3 regions of the Phytohabitans rumicis genome follow, and region 2 is predicted to be linked to each of the others. Evidence: riboswitches for the same ligand, from Rfam matches in the RefSeq annotation. Region 2 holds a riboswitch; each other region holds the start of a gene.
The links. A riboswitch is a leader RNA that binds a small molecule or an ion and turns the genes downstream of it on or off. The one in region 2 is predicted to bind cyclic di-AMP.
Positions count from the first base shown of each region.

Region 1: it holds a riboswitch for cyclic di-AMP, as region 2 does, so the genes downstream of both, Prum_RS09355 (C40 family peptidase) here and Prum_RS25960 (C40 family peptidase) in region 2, are expected to answer to the same signal.
Region 3: it holds a riboswitch for cyclic di-AMP, as region 2 does, so the genes downstream of both, Prum_RS19505 (C40 family peptidase) here and Prum_RS25960 (C40 family peptidase) in region 2, are expected to answer to the same signal.

Region 1 covers NZ_BLPG01000001.1:2,189,950-2,194,953, reverse strand. The annotation lists partial or broken gene Prum_RS09370 (TVP38/TMEM64 family protein) at 1-421, opposite strand, end outside; gene Prum_RS09365 (type 1 glutamine amidotransferase) at 418-1,134, opposite strand; gene Prum_RS09360 (Mur ligase family protein) at 1,124-2,344, opposite strand; cyclic di-AMP (ydaO/yuaA leader) riboswitch at 2,647-2,819, shown strand; gene Prum_RS09355 (C40 family peptidase) at 2,824-3,645, shown strand; gene mraZ (division/cell wall cluster transcriptional repressor MraZ) at 3,944-4,375, shown strand; partial or broken gene rsmH (16S rRNA (cytosine(1402)-N(4))-methyltransferase RsmH) at 4,585-5,004, shown strand, end outside.
Region 2 covers NZ_BLPG01000001.1:5,701,600-5,706,603, forward strand. The annotation lists gene Prum_RS25950 (Uma2 family endonuclease) at 1-234, opposite strand, end outside; gene Prum_RS25955 (DNA-3-methyladenine glycosylase family protein) at 302-1,186, opposite strand; partial or broken gene Prum_RS25960 (C40 family peptidase) at 1,303-2,258, opposite strand; cyclic di-AMP (ydaO/yuaA leader) riboswitch at 2,268-2,419, opposite strand; gene Prum_RS25965 (ABC transporter ATP-binding protein) at 2,607-3,380, shown strand; gene Prum_RS25970 (ABC transporter ATP-binding protein) at 3,377-4,147, shown strand; gene Prum_RS25975 (AMP-dependent synthetase/ligase) at 4,144-5,004, shown strand, end outside.
Region 3 covers NZ_BLPG01000001.1:4,365,476-4,370,479, forward strand. The annotation lists gene Prum_RS19485 (hypothetical protein) at 1-101, shown strand, start outside; tRNA gene Prum_RS19490 (tRNA-Gly) at 109-182, opposite strand; gene Prum_RS19495 (pyridoxamine 5'-phosphate oxidase family protein) at 241-801, opposite strand; gene dcd (dCTP deaminase) at 857-1,438, shown strand; gene Prum_RS19505 (C40 family peptidase) at 1,554-2,528, opposite strand; cyclic di-AMP (ydaO/yuaA leader) riboswitch at 2,541-2,673, opposite strand; gene Prum_RS19510 (LamG domain-containing protein) at 2,811-3,530, opposite strand; gene Prum_RS19515 (N-acetylmuramoyl-L-alanine amidase) at 3,667-5,004, shown strand, end outside.

The sequences.
Region 1 (5,004 bases), 3.5 Mb from region 2:
GTACGGTGACCACGCCGAAGACGCTCTGCCGGCCGAACCAGCCGTCCAGGCGGGCCAGCCGGCCGCGTACCCGCTCGGCGACGAAGTCGCGGCCCAGGGCGCGCCCGACGGCGAAGCCGAGCAGGGCGGCGATGAGCGCGGCGCCCAGGGCGTACGAGGCGCCGCCCAGCGTGCCGAAGAGGGCGCCCCAGGCGAACGAGACCAGCGTGCGGGGCACCAGGGCGACCATCATCAGCGCGCCCAGCAGGACGGCGGCCGGCGGTGCCAGCGGGCCGAGCCGGTCGACCAGGCGCGGGGCGTCGGCCAGGTCGGGCTGCGGCAGGAAGAGCACGGCGACGCCGCACGCCGCGAGGATGAGCAGGAGCAGGGCGAAGCGCATGACCGAGCGCTGGCGCAGCCGCGCCAAGAGTCGGCCGATCATGAGGCCGTCGTGGCGGCCATGCGCTCGGCGCGCAACCGGTCGGACCAGGTGTCGTCCAGGGGCGGCAGGCTCTCGTACCCGGTCGCCCAGCGCAGCAGCAGGTCGGCGATGGCCGGGTTGCGGGACAGCGCCGGCCCGTGCGAGTACGTGCCGAGCAGCTTGCCCCGCCAGGCGCCCTCGGTGGTGCCGTCGTTGCCGATGCCGGTGGTGACCCGGGCCAGCGGGGTGACGCCGGGCCCGAGGTGGGTGCGGCCGCCGTGGTTCTCGAAGCCGGTCAGCGGCGGCAGCCCGAGGCGGCCGTCGATCGGGCCGCCCAGCTCGCCGACCGCCCGGCTCGGGCCGCGGTCGGAGCGCAGGTCGAGCAGGTCGAGGCCGGCGCACTTGGTGCCCTTGGCGAAGAACGAGCCGCCGAGCAGTTGGTACCCGGCGCACACCGCGAACACCACCGACCCCTGCGCCACCGCGCGGCGCAGGCCGCCGTCGGCGATCAGGCGCTGCGCGGCGAGCGCCTGCGGGCCGTCCTCGCCGCCGCCGAGCAGGTAGATGTCCGCGGTGGCGGGGATGGCCTGGTCCGAGCGCACCTCGTAGGTCCGCACCGGCAGCCCGCGCAGGGCCGCACGGCGGGCGAGGATGAGCATGTTGCCCCGGTCGCCGTACGTGGACAGCAGGTCCGGATAGATCCAGACGATGCTGATGGCACTGTCAGTTGACACGGTCGAGCTCCGCTCGGATGTCTTGGAACGCGGTGTAGTTGGCGATCACTTCGAGCCGGCCCGGCGGCACCGAGGTGACCGCCTCGCCGAAGGTACGTACGTGGCGGAACGGTACGTCGTTCACTTCGAGCCGGACCGCGAGGTCGTACGCCCGGTCGCCGGTGATCAGGACCTGGCGGCCGCGCAGCGGGCTGAAGTCGACGTCGAAGAGCCAGGACGTGTCCAGCCCGTCGGGGTCGCGGGCGTTGATGGACAGCAGCGTGGGCGCGTCGTCCGCCATCTCGAACGCCTCCAGCCAGCTCGCCGGGTTCTTGGCCAGCAGCAGCCGGATGTTGCGCCCGTCGCGCACGACCTGGGCGTACCGGCCGGCGACGGAGGTCACGGTGGACAGGCGGGAGACGGCGTCGGTGGGGCGCACGCCGAACTGGGCGGCGAGGGCGAGCGCGGTGGCCGCGTTGCCGAGGTTGACCTTGCCCGGGATCTGCAGCGCGATCTTGTGCCAGGCGCCGCGCGGATCCAGGACGCCGTCGTCCTCCACCACCCACTGCGGTACCGGGCGGCGCAGCGTGCAGCCGGTGCACCACCACTGGTCGGCCTGCCGTTCGATCGGCGACCCGCACTCGGGGCAGACCCAGGAGTCGTCGTGCCACCGCTGCCCGGCGCTGAACCAGGTGACCGCGGGGGACTGGACGGCGGCCCAGACCACCATCGGGTCGTCGGCGTTGGCCACCACGTGCACGGTGGGGTGCTCGGCCAGCGCGGTCCGCCACAGCTGGGCCATCATCGCGACCTCTTTGGCCCGGTCGAGCTGGTCGCGGGAGAGGTTGAGCAGGGCCACCACGCGCGGCTCGGTCGCCGCGATGACCTGGGCGAGGTAGTGCTCGTCGACCTCCAGCACGGCGTACGGGGTCTGCCCCGCCTTGGCCAGCGCGGAGGTGTGGCCGGTGGGCATGTTGGCGCCGAACGAGTTGGTCGCGACCGGGCCGAGCACGCCGAGGGCCGCGGCGGCCAGCCGGGTGGTGGTGGTCTTCCCGTTGGTGCCCGAGACCAGCGCGATCGACCGCCCGGCGGCCAGGTGGGCGAGCAGGTCCGGGTCGATCTTCAATCCGATCCAGCCGCCGATGACCGAGCCGTCGCCCCGCCCGGCGGCCCGCGACAGGGCAGCGGCCGTACGCGACACCGAGCTCGCGACCTTGGCCCGTAAGGGCATCTTCCCGTCCGTCACGCGAGCGAATGTACCGGAGCCGTCTTGATCTCAAACCGCCGCCGAATCGTGTGGGCATACTCACGCTGAGTGATCGACGCACCGTGATCGCGCGGGGACGGAGTGTCGCGGCATTTTGGGCGGATCCCTTAGCGATCGGTCATCGGAGCGCATGCCAACTTCGCCATGCAAGATCCTTGTTACTCCGCGTATATCTTCCCGTCGGCTAGAAACGATTTGCCGGGCCGTCACCTGACGGACCGGGGCGCATCGCCGGGACACGCCGAGCCCTGCCCTTCCGAGCGATGCCACCCCTTTGACCGAACACAACGGCATAACGGGCAGGGACGGGGGACCCAAGAACCGCGGTCCGATCACATCAGTGACGGACCTTGGGGTGAAGCCGCCGACGCGCGGCCGGGCCAACCCTTCGAGGGCCCGAACCCGACAGCTCACCTCGCAGGCGTGCCGGAGGGATCTCTTTCGTGCACGAACACAGTTCGGGCCGGCGACGGCTGCGTGCCAGCGCCGGTAAGCTCGCGCTTACCCTCGGGATCTGCGTCTGTGCCGGCCAGTTGATGGCCGGACCGGCGCTCGCCGACGTGGCGTCCACCGCGACGCTCACCACCACCGCCAGTGCGCAGTCCGCCGTCGCGGTCGCGCCGAAGGTGGCGTTCTCCACCAGCACCCGCCGGTTGGCGTGGGGCTCCGCACTGCGCCTCAGCGCCAAGGTCACCGACCCGGCCACCGGCAAGGCGGCGGCCGGCAAGGTGGTGTTCCAGGCGTGGATCAACGGCCGTTGGTCCGGCGCCGGGACCGGTACGGTCAGCTCCACCGGCGTGGCGACGGTGGCCATCCGCCCGTACGTCGCGCGCACCTACCGCGCCGTGTACGTCCCGAGCACCGGGACGTACAAGAGCGCGGCGAGCGGCAAGATCTGGGTCAAGGTGGTGGCCAGCCGGGCCAAGGTCCTCGCCGAGGCGCGCAAGCACCTGGGCGCGGCCTACCGGTACGGCGCCTCGGGGCCGAAGGTCTTCGACTGCTCCGGCTTCACCAAGTACGTCTACAAGAAGGCCATCGGCAAGGTCCTGCCGCACAAGGCGAACTCGCAGCAGGCGTACGGCAAGGCGATCGCCAAGTCCAAGGCCCTGCCCGGGGACCTGATCGTGGTCCGCAGCGGGTCGTACGGCACCCACGTCGGCGTCTACGCCGGCGGCGGCTACATGTACGACTCACCCCGCCCCGGCAAGACGGTGGGCAAGCACAAGATCTGGACCACGAACTATGTAGTTAGGCGTCTCGTCTAACTCCCCTCCACTTTCCTCCATCCCCCCATGTGATCAGGGCGTCCCACGCGTCGCGGCAGCGACTTGAGGGACGCCCTGATCACGTCTACGCCCGCTGTCGGGTTACAGACCTCCACTTTGCACCACCGCCCGTGACGTGCGGTTTTGTCTCGGCGACTGTGGACAGAAGGCTGCGATTCTGGTTGCGGGTGGAGGGAAGTGGAGTACAGTGGGGCGCAGTGGCAGGGCCTGGAGGGGCCCGCCGGCCCCGGGGGACTGCGGCTCCGCGAAAGCCGCGAGAGGGCGAGGGGGTGGGCCGATGTTTCTCGGCACCCACACCCCGCGCCTGGACGAAAAGGGCCGGTTGATCCTTCCAGCGAAGTTTCGAGATGAGCTGGCGGGAGGTGTCGTGATCACCAAAGGGCAGGAGCGCTGTCTCTACGTCTTCCCGACGCCTGAGTTCCAGCGCATCGCCGACCAGTTGCGCGAGCAGCCGATGACACACAAGGCGGCTCGGGCGTACAGCCGGGTGTTCTTCGCGAGCGCCCACGACGAGGTGCCCGACAAGCAGGGCCGGGTAACGATCCCGGGCCACCTGCGGGAGTACGCCGGGCTCAGCCGTGAACTCGTCGTGATCGGAGCGAGCAGCCGGGTGGAGATCTGGGACAAGGAAGCGTGGGACTCCTACCTCGCGGAGAGCGAAGACGACTTCGCGGACATCGAGGAGGGGGTGCTGCCCGGAGGACTCTAAGGGCTGGCAGACGCCGTACTGCGAGATCTCCAGCCGCTCGAAGCACCTGACATCTCTTCCCCGATGCCAGGCGCGCTATACCTACTCCGCTGACCGCGAGGCGCGAAGAGGCGTAGGAAATGAGCGGATGGGGATCTGGCAGTACGGCGCACGGCACTTATGGGGACACCGGGCGCATGTGCACGACGGCAGGTCACTGGGGGTCGGTCATGGGGGAGCTGCGCGGTACGCACGTACCGGTATTGCTCGAGCGGTGCCTCGCGCTGCTCGCCCCCGCGCTCGACCGCGGTGACCGGCAGACCGTGCACGTGGACGCGACCCTGGGCCTCGGCGGGCACGCCGAGGCGGTCCTGGCGGCCCACCCGCGGACCGTCCTCATCGGACTGGATCGGGACCAGGAAGCCCTGGCGCACGCCCGGGCCCGCCTGGCCCGGTACGCCGACCGCACCCACCTCGTGCACGCCGTCTACGACGAACTGCCCGAGGTGCTCGACCGGCTCGGGTACGAGCGGGTCGACGCGGAGCTGTTCGACCTCGGCGTCTCGTCCCTGCAACTCGACGCGCCCGACCGCGGGTTCGCCTACGCGCGGGACGCGCCGCTGGATATGCGCATGGACCAGACCCGCGGC
Region 2 (5,004 bases):
GTCGGGCACGCGCGTATCGCGCACGGTGTTGAGGACACCGACCTGCTGCGACGCGATACGGTTCGCAGCGCGGAGAAGGTTACAAATCCTTCTCTCGATCTCCTGGTGCCAGAACCTGGCCGGCGACATGATCAACAAACTCCCGTCGTGCAGCTCGTAGCGCAGCTCGGGCGGCAGATCCTTGATGGCGTCGACCGTCCAAACCTCGACGGCCGGCAGGTGCAGTGTGACCACGTCGCCCTCCTCCGGGATTACCCAACAGCGTAGGGCGGCGTGGTGCGAGACGACCACAGACGTGGTGTTATGCGGCCACGGGGAGCGGCTCGGCGACCCAGGACGACGCGGTGCGAGCGTAGTAGGCCCACCAGCCGACCCAGCGGCCGTAGTGCGCGCGCAACTCGGCGGGACCGGGCGGGGTCTCGCCGTACACCGCGCGGGCGGCTGCCTCGAACTGCGCCATGCCCAGCGGTGCGTCGTCGGGGCGGCCGAGGACCCGCAGCAGCAGTGCCTGGGCGGTGAACTCGCCGATCCCCGGCACGGCGAGGAGTGCCTTGCGCACCTCGTCGTACGCCCCGGTGTGCAGCCACTCCTCGTCGAGCGCGGCCACCCCGGCCACCACGGTGCGGAGCCGGTCGGCGCGTTGCCGGTTGCCGGCGTACCCGATCAGCTCCGCGTCGCCGAGCGCGCCGATGGTGGCCAGCGACGGGAAGGCGACGTGGTCGACGCCGTCCACCGTGAGCCGTGGGCCGAGCTCGGCGGCGATGCGGCGCTTGCGGGCGGTCGCGTACCACTGGGTGCTGCGTTGGGTCAGGGTGAAGTAGACGGTGCCCTCGGCGAGCGAGGCGAAGCGCACCTGGTGCAGGCCGTGGGCGGCCCGGACGACGTGCGCCATCGGGCCGTCCCGCTCGGCGCTGGCGAGGAAGCCCGACATGTCGTCGTCGAGGCTCAGCCACCGCGAGACGGCGCGCTCGATCTCCGCCCGCTCCTCGCGCGCGAGCGCCCGACCGGAGTGGACGCCAAGCGAGAGGTCGGGCCCGAGCTCGGCGACGACCGCCTCCGCGCCGAGGCGGAACGCCTTGCGCACCCGCCCCCCAACGACCTGGTGACCACCGGCGGAAGGCGCAAACCCAGCAAGCGCCCGCAGCGACATCTCGAACGAGTACGGCTCAGCAACACGGATACTCATGCGCTGAGCCTGAACCCGAGGTGTGACACTCCCCGCCTCCCGACGGCGATCTTGGAGTTATCAGGTTCAGATGTCCGGTATGGAACCTGACAACTCCAAGATCAACGGGGATTGCCTTAGCGGACGCGCCCGTAGCCGTACGGGGTCATCATGTCGACCGTCGAGAGCTTGACACTCTCGCCGGGCTGGGGGCGTGGATGACCTTGCCGCTGCCCACGTAGATGGCCACGTGTCCCAGGTCGCTGTAGAAGACCAGGTCGCCGGGTTGCAGGGAGCCGCGGCCGATGTGCGCCACCACGTCCCACTGCATGGCGGCGTTGTGCGGCAGCGTCTTGCCGGCCGCCTTCCAGGCCGCGAGCGTCAGCCCCGAGCAGTCGTACCCGTCCGGACCGTCGGCCGCCCAGACGTACGGCGTACCGATGGCGTTGTAGGCGAACCGCACGGCCACGCCCGCCTTGCCGGAGACGGACGGGATGGTCCCGGTGTACGAGCCGCTGGACGACGTGGCCGAGCCGTACGCCTTCTGGCGCATCTCGTAGAGCTTGGCCAGGTCGGCCTCGATCTTCTTCTTGCCGGCCGCCAACTCCTTGAGCTGCGCGGTCTGCTTGGCCTCGGTGGTGTCCAGGTTCGCCTTCTCATCGGCGTACTGCCGCTGAGCCGCCGTGTAGCCGGCGACCTGCTCCTGCCGGTCCCGGGCGAGCTGGTCCAGCATGCCCAGGCGGTCGATGAGCGGGCCGCTGCCGTCCAGCAGCGCGCTCGCCTCGCCCACCTGACCGGTCCGGTACGCCACGGCCGCCATCTGCCCGACGTCGGCGCCGGCCTTCGCGACCTGCTGCTCCAGCGGGGCCATCTTGGCGGCCAGCGCGGCCGAGGCGGCCTTGGTGTCCTTGAGCTGCTCGTTGAGCTTGTTGTAGGACTCGACGACCTTTTCCAGCTCGGTCGACGACTTGTTGATCTGCTGGGTCAGCTCACTCGCCGACGGCTCGGCCTGGGCGGCCGTGGCCGGCACGGTCAGCCCGATTCCGAGTCCGACCAGCACGAGGGCGCGCAGCAGCTTTCGCGCGGGGGACAAACGCGAACCCTTCTTCCGCAACGCCGCCTACCGAGTTAGCTGACGGGTTCGGGCGGGAAGAACGCCCTTCCGCGCGTGGCGCGGATTCACCCCATTACTCGAGTTGGGTCCCCGGTTCGCTTACGGACAGTGATCATCCAGCGATTCGGCGGCACCGGGCCGGTGCCACCCGGGGGATGACTGACGACCGGACCAGCGGCTCCAACCTAACGTGATCATCGGGCAGGTGAAAGTGCTGGTCGGATGAATTACTGACGGTGACCAACCGAGACCAAACCGTCGCTTGACCTAGCTGTGAGGTTTAGTTAAATGATCGGTAACTTGTGACGTGAAACACAGGAGCCGCCGATGCTCCAGGTGCAGAACCTCGAGGTTGTCTACGACGACGTGATGCTGGTCCTGCGCGGTGTGAGCGTGGCGGTGCCGCCGGGTGGCATCGTCGCCCTCCTCGGCGCCAACGGCGCGGGCAAGACCACCCTCCTGCGGGCGATCACCGGCCTGCTCGACGTGCACGACGGCGAGGTGACCAAGGGCTCGGTGACCCTGGACGGCGAGCCCGTCCACCACCTCCGCCCGGCGGCCCTCGTCCGGCGCGGCATCTGCCAGGTGATGGAGGGGCGGCGGATCTTCGCGGAGCTGACCGTCGAGGAGAACCTCCGCATCGGCGGCCACACCAGCCCGCGGACCATCAAGGCGCGCATGGAGGACGTCCTGACGCTCTTCCCGGTCCTGGCCGAGCGCCGGCGGCGCACCGCCGGCTACCTGTCCGGCGGCGAGCAGCAGATGCTCGCGATGGGCCGCGCGCTCATGGCCGAGCCCCGCTATCTGCTGCTCGACGAGCCCAGCCTCGGCCTGGCGCCGCGCCTGGTGGAGCAGGTGCGCGGGCTCATCGTCGAGATCAACAAGCGGGGCACCGGCGTCCTGCTGGTCGAGCAGAACGCCACCATGGCGCTGTCCATCGCGGCGCACGGCTACGTCCTGGAGACCGGCAAGGTGGTCCTCGACAAGCCGGCCGACCAGCTGCTGGCCGACGAGGACATCCGGGAGTTCTACCTCGGACTCACCCGGGAGAGCTTTCGCGACGTCAAACACTACAAGCGGCGGAAGCGGTGGCTCTCGTGACGATTCTGGAGTGCCACGACCTGCGGCTCGGCTTCGCCGGCGTCAAGGCCATCGACGGGGTGAGCTTCAGCGTCGGGCGCCGGGAGCTCTTCGCCATCATCGGGCCCAACGGCGCCGGCAAGACCTCCATCTTCAACGTGCTCTCCGGCGTGTACCGCCCGCAGTCCGGCCGCGTCGTCTTCGACGGCACCGACATCGCCGGCAAGCGGCCGCACGCCATCGCCGCCCAGGGCATGGCCCGCACGTTCCAGAACGTCGAGCTCTTCGCGAACCTCACCGTCCTGGACAACCTGATGCTCGGACGGCACAACCACATCCGGTACGGGCCGCTGTCCGCGATCGCGTGGCTCGGGCGGGCCCGGCGGGAGGAACTGGCCAGCCGGGCCGCCATCGAGACCATTGTGGACTTTCTCGAACTGGAGCAGTGGCGGCGCCTGCCGGTCGGTTTGCTGCCCTACGGCGTACAGAAACGGGTCGAGCTCGGCCGGGCGCTCGCCATGGAACCCAAGCTGCTGCTGCTCGACGAGCCGGTCGGCGGCATGAACCGCGAGGAGACCGAGGACATGGCCCGCTTCATCCTCGACATCCGCGACGAACTCGACATCCCCATCCTGCTCGTGGAGCACGACATGGGTCTCGTGATGGACCTCGCCGACCGGGTGCTGGTGGTCGACTTCGGGAGGCCGATCGCCACCGGCGCGCCGGCCGAGATCCAGCACGACCCCGACGTCATCCGCGCCTACCTCGGGGAGGTGCAGCCCACATGACGGCGACGACCCAGACCCGCACGGCCACGACCATCGCTTCCCGGGTACGCGACCACGCGCTCGCCGGTCCACATCGGATCGCCATGCGGGAGAAGGACTTCGGCATCTGGCAGGAGGTGAGCTGGGCCGACTACTGGGACACCGTGCAGACCGTCGCGCACGCGCTGCTGGCCCTCGGCGTACAGCCGGGCGACCGGGTCGCGATCCACTCCGAGAACCGCCGGGAGTGGCTGTACGCCGACGTGGCGACCGTGGCGGTGCGCGGCACCACGGTGGGGCTGTATCCGACCAACCCGGCACCCGAGGTCGGCTACCTGCTCTCGCACTCGGGCGCCCGGGTGCTCATCGCCGAGGACCAGGAGCAGGTGGACAAGGCGCTGGCCGTACTCGACGAGTGTCCCGACCTGGAACGGATCGTGTACCTGGAGCCGCGCGGCATCCGCCATCGGTACCACCACCCCAAGCTGCTGTGCTGGGACGACCTCGTCCTGCTCGGGGTGGCCCACCGGGACGCCAACCCGGACGCGGTGGCCGAGCGGATGGCCGCCGCCCGGTCCGACGACATCGCCACGCTCATCTACACCTCCGGCACCACCGGGCCGCCCAAGGGCGCCATGCTGTCGGTGTCCAACGTGGACTTCGCGATCAGCGTGCTGGTGGACGCCGGCGGCTTCACCTCGCCGCCGCCCAGCCCGGCCGACCTGCTGCTGTCGTACCTGCCGCTGTGCCATGTCGCCGAGCGCATCTTCACGACGTGGTTCAGCGCGGGGGCGGCGGTGCAGATCAACTTCGCCGAGTCCATCGCGACCATCCAGGCCAACCTGCGGGAGGTCCAGCCCACCATCCTTTTCGGCGTG
Region 3 (5,004 bases), 1.3 Mb from region 2:
CTGACCTTGATCCGGATCGCGACGGCGCGCACGTGAAGATTAGTCAGAAGATCGAATCGGCGCTGATTTGGCTCGACTCAGCGGAGCGCGCGAGCCGGTAGGCATCGTTGGAGCGGGTGAAGGGAATCGAACCCTCACTGTCAGCTTGGGAAGCTGATGTTCTGCCATTGAACTACACCCGCAAGCGGACACCACTGTACATCACAACCCAGCCACCACGGGCACACCGCCCAGGGACTATCACCGCAGGCCAGGCGACGCGCAGGTCGAACGCCTGGAACGCCTGTCGGACGCCGTAGCCGAGGACGCCGTAGCCGAAGAGGCGGCCGTCGGGTCGAGCCACACCTGCACCGCGGGGCGCTCGGGCGTGCCGACCGTGAACGGGGTGGCGCCGTTGCGTCCGTGCCGGGCCAGCATCGCCACGTCGACCGTGAACTCGAACAGCCGCCAGTCGACCTGCGGTGCGGCCCGCAGGTTGCCGGCGAGGCGGGCCACCTTGGCGCGGTCGGTGACGACCTGGGCGCGGCCGGCCAGGTACGCCTCGTCGTCGCTGTCCTCGGGCGGGAAGGAGTGGAGCGCGTAGCGGCCGTCGCGCTCCAGGTCACGCCGCTTGGGCGAGTCGACGACGAAGCAGTAGAGGCCCTCGTCCGTGATCACCGGTGACACCGGATGCACCCGCGGTCCGCCGTCGGCGCGCACGGTCGCGAGGTAGCCCAGACCCGGACCGTACTGCTGCATGAGGGAGCGGATCGCCTCGGCCAGGCGGGGCTCATCGGTGACGAACTCAGACCAAGATGCCATGCCAGCATCTTATCGAACGTATGTACGAGCAAGGTAGTCCCCTATGGTGTGTCGCATGCTGCTCTCCGACCGCGACCTCGTCAGCGAGATCAAGGCGGGCAACCTCGCGCTCGACCCGTTCGAGCCGGACCTGGTCCAGCCGTCCAGCATTGACGTCCGGCTGGACCGGATCTTCCGCGTGTTCAACAACCACCTGTACACGCACATCGACCCGTCGGTACGGCAAGACGATCTCACCTCGCAGGTCGAGGTGCCGGCCGGTCAGCCGTTCGTGTTGCATCCGGGCGAGTTCGTGCTGGCCTCCACGCTGGAAGTTATCTCGCTGGGCGACCAGCTTGCCGGCCGCCTCGAGGGGAAGTCGAGCCTGGGCCGTCTCGGCCTGCTGACGCATTCGACCGCCGGTTTCATCGACCCGGGGTTCAGCGGGCACGTCACGCTCGAGCTCTCCAACGTGGCGAACCTGCCGATCACCCTGTGGCCGGGCATGAAGATCGGTCAGCTGTGCATCTTCCGGCTGTCGTCGCCGGCCGAGCACCCGTACGGGTCGAGCGTGTACGGCTCGCGGTACCAGGGTCAGCGCGGGCCCACTCCGAGTAGGGCCTGGAAGAACTGGCGGACCTGGCCGACAGCACGTTAACCGAGAAGACGCCCTCCCATCCCGGGTGGATGGGAGGGCGTCTTTTTTTCTCTGGCCGGTGCGGGTCGCGTGACGGGGGAACACGCGACAGGCGCGGCCACGGGGGTGGGTAACGCTAGCCCGGTCGGCCGTAGCCATTGATCGGCGCGGCGTTGATCGTGCGCATCCGGACCGGTACCCCGGGCTTGGACGCGTCCACGATGTAGCCGCCGCCGACGTAGATGCCCACGTGATGGACGTCGCTGTAGTAGAAGACGAGATCGCCGACCTTCAGGTTGCTTCGACTGCTGACCGGATCGACCGTGCCCTTCTGGCGGGCGGCGTTGTGCGGCAGCGAGACGCCGGCGGCCTGCCAGGACTTCATGGTCAGCCCGGAGCAGTCGTACGCGTCGGGACCCTCGGCGCCGAAGACGTAATCCGAGCCGATCTGCGCGCAGGCGAACTTGGCCGCCTTGGTGCCGGCGCTGCCGTCGTACGAGTACGGGCACGCCGCGGGCCTCAGCTCACCGACGCCGCCACCGCTGCCGTACGCGGCCAGGCGCGCCTTTTCCAGCTTGTCGATCTCGCCGTCGAGCTGCTTCTTCTTCACCGCCAGGTCGGCCTCGGCCTCGGTCAGCTGGCTGACCAACGCGTCCAGTGGGGCCTTCTGCTTGGCGTAGCGTTCCTTGAGGTCGATGACCTGCTGGACTTCGGCCTGGGAACGGCGGGCGAAGACGTCCAGCAGCTCCAGTTGGTCGGCGAACGTCGTCGGCGTGCCGCTCGTCAGGAGCGCGTTGAACGCGGAGAAGTTTCCGCCCTTGTAGCGCTCCACGGCGAACTCGCCGACCCGGGTCATCGCCAGGTCGATCTGGAGTTGCAGCGGCGCGATCTTCTTGGCGAGCGCGTCGGCCTGCTTACGCTTGGCGGCCAGATCGATCCGGGTGGCGTTGTGGCGCTCAAGCACCGGCTCGAGCTTCTCGAACGCCGCGTCGATCTGCTTCTCGATCTCGGCGGGGGACGGCGCGGCGTGCACGACCGTGCCGCTGGACAGCACGGCGGCGCATGCGAGGAACGCGGTAATGATGGAGCGACGCGCGGCATAGCCTGCCACCGGAGTCCGAACTCCTTCTCCCTGGCCGCCTACCGGGTTAGCTGACGGGTTCGGGCGGGAAGAACGCCCTACCGCGGATCGCGGATTCACCCCAAGTTGCGTGGTTCCCCGGCTCGTTGTCTGACCGACTCGGCGGGCTGAGCCGTGGTCTCCCAGGCTGGGAGGCCGACCTCCGGCTCAACGATCCCCAAGGGTAGGAGCGGCGCAATCGACCCGCAAGCGGTACGGGGGCACTAGTTCGGTCCGTGTGCGCACGGTAGCGCATCGTATATCGAAACGATGCTAGTCAATAGACAGAAACACGTCGTCCAGCAGTCCGGCGTACTGGTCATTGTCGACGGAGACGTTCTTGCCGCCGATTCGCAGCGGTTCGGAATTCACAATGGACACCCCGGGCGGCACGTGGACCGAGCCGCGCGGCACCGCATCGACGAAAATCGACAGCGTCGAGCCGGCCCGGGTGCAGGCGAGCGCGTGCCACCGGCCGTCGGTCACGGTCACCGGCGCGATCACCCGGTAGATCGTCGTGGTGCTGGCGACCACGCAGCTCGGCTGGCCGGCGCGGCCGTCGACCTGGAGCTTGAGCTGGGTGACGCCGCCGGTCGAAAACCCTTTCTGCACAACGTTCGCGCCGTCGCCGGCGTCGGCGGCCGTCATCAGCACCGAGGCGCCGTAGCGCAGCGCGCGGGTGCCCGGATTGAGCTCGGGCGCCGGCCCGCTCTCCAGGATCGCCCGGGGGCAGCCGGCGCCGTCGCACCGGTCCGGAAACCGTGCCGCCCACCCGCCGCCGCGCTCGGTGAAGCCCACGACACCCCGCGTCCGCAGCGGGTGCCGCCCGGCGGCATCCGGCACCGAGCCGGTGAACCAGCCGTCGAACGTGTACCGCACCGACACCGACGGCGGCCCACCCGGCGCGGGCTTCGCGGTCGCGGCCAGCGCCACACACACCAGTCCAAGCAGGGGTACGCCCCATCGGCGCGTCATGTGCATTTCGCGCGACATTGCTCGATTGTGGAGATTCCAGGGCAACTCAGACAATCACTCGCAGAGCTAGATTTCAGGAGCGCGTGAAGCTTTCTTACATGTAGGCGCGAAGTCTCGTAATCTATTGACCATGCCCCGTCTTACAACGCGAATCGTGCTCAGTACGGCGGTGGTCGGCGCGGCGACGCTGGTGTCGACCACGCCCGCCCCCGCGACCAGCCCATCAACCGACACCCGACAGCAGGAGTACGCGGCCGCCGCGGCGGAGTTCGGCGTACCCGAGAGCGTCCTGCTCGGCGTGTCGTACCTGGAGTCCCGGTGGGACACCAACGCCGGCACGCCCAGCACCAGCGCCGGCTACGGCCCGATGCACCTTACCGACGCCACGTACGTGACGTCGCTACCCGGCGGAAACCACCACGACGACGACGCCGAGGACGCCCGGGGCGACGACGCCCGAAGCACCAAGGACGTCGCCTCGGTGGGTGTGCCGGCGCCCGCTCCCGAGGCGCTGCAGACGCTCGACCGTGCCGCGGCGCTCACCGGCGCGACCGAGGAGGCGCTGCGCACCAGCCCGACCGAGAACATCCGGGGTGGGGCGGCACTCCTTTCCGCGTACCAGGAAAGCATCGCTGGACCGACGGGGAGCGCGAGCGACCCGGCGGCCTGGTACGGCGCGGTGGCCAGGTACAGCGGCGCGGACAGTGCCGATGCCGCGGCGGCCTTTGCCGACCAGGTCTTCACGACGATCCGCGAGGGCGTCGCGCGGGTGACCGACGACGGGCAGAGCGTGACGCTGGCCGCGCGGAGCGTCAACCCGGCGCGCGGCTGGCTGGACCGGCTCGGGCTGCGCAAGCTGGCCCGCCCGGACGGCCTGGAGTGCCCGGTGGACATCTCCTGCGAGTGGATTCCGGCGCCGTACCAGGAGTTCCTGGACAACAACGGCAACCCCGACTACGGCAACCACGACCTGGGCAACCGGCCCAAGCAGCAGAAGATCGAGTACATCGTCATCCACGACACCGAGGGGTACTTCCAGCCCTCCGTCAACTTGGTACTGGATCCAAAATATGTGAGCTGGCAGTACACGCTGCGCTCGGTCGACGGGCACATCGCCCAGCACCTCAAGGCCAAGGACGTGGGCTGGCACGCCGGCAACTGGTACGTCAACGCCAAGGCGATCGGGCTGGAGCACGAGGGCTTCGCCGCGCAGGGCACCTGGTACACCGAGGCGATGTACCGCACGTCGGCGAAGCTGGTGCGGTACCTGGCGACGCGGCTCGGCATCCCGCTGGACCGCAACCACATCATCGGCCACGACAACGTGCCCGGCACCATCCCGGCGAACGTGCGCGGCATGCACTGGGACCCGGGTCCGTACTGGGACTGGTCGCACTACTTCGACCTGCTGAAGGCTCCATTTAGGACGACCGGTTGGCCGGGCAGCGGCATGGTGACGATCGACCCGGACTTCGCGACCAACAAGCCGGCG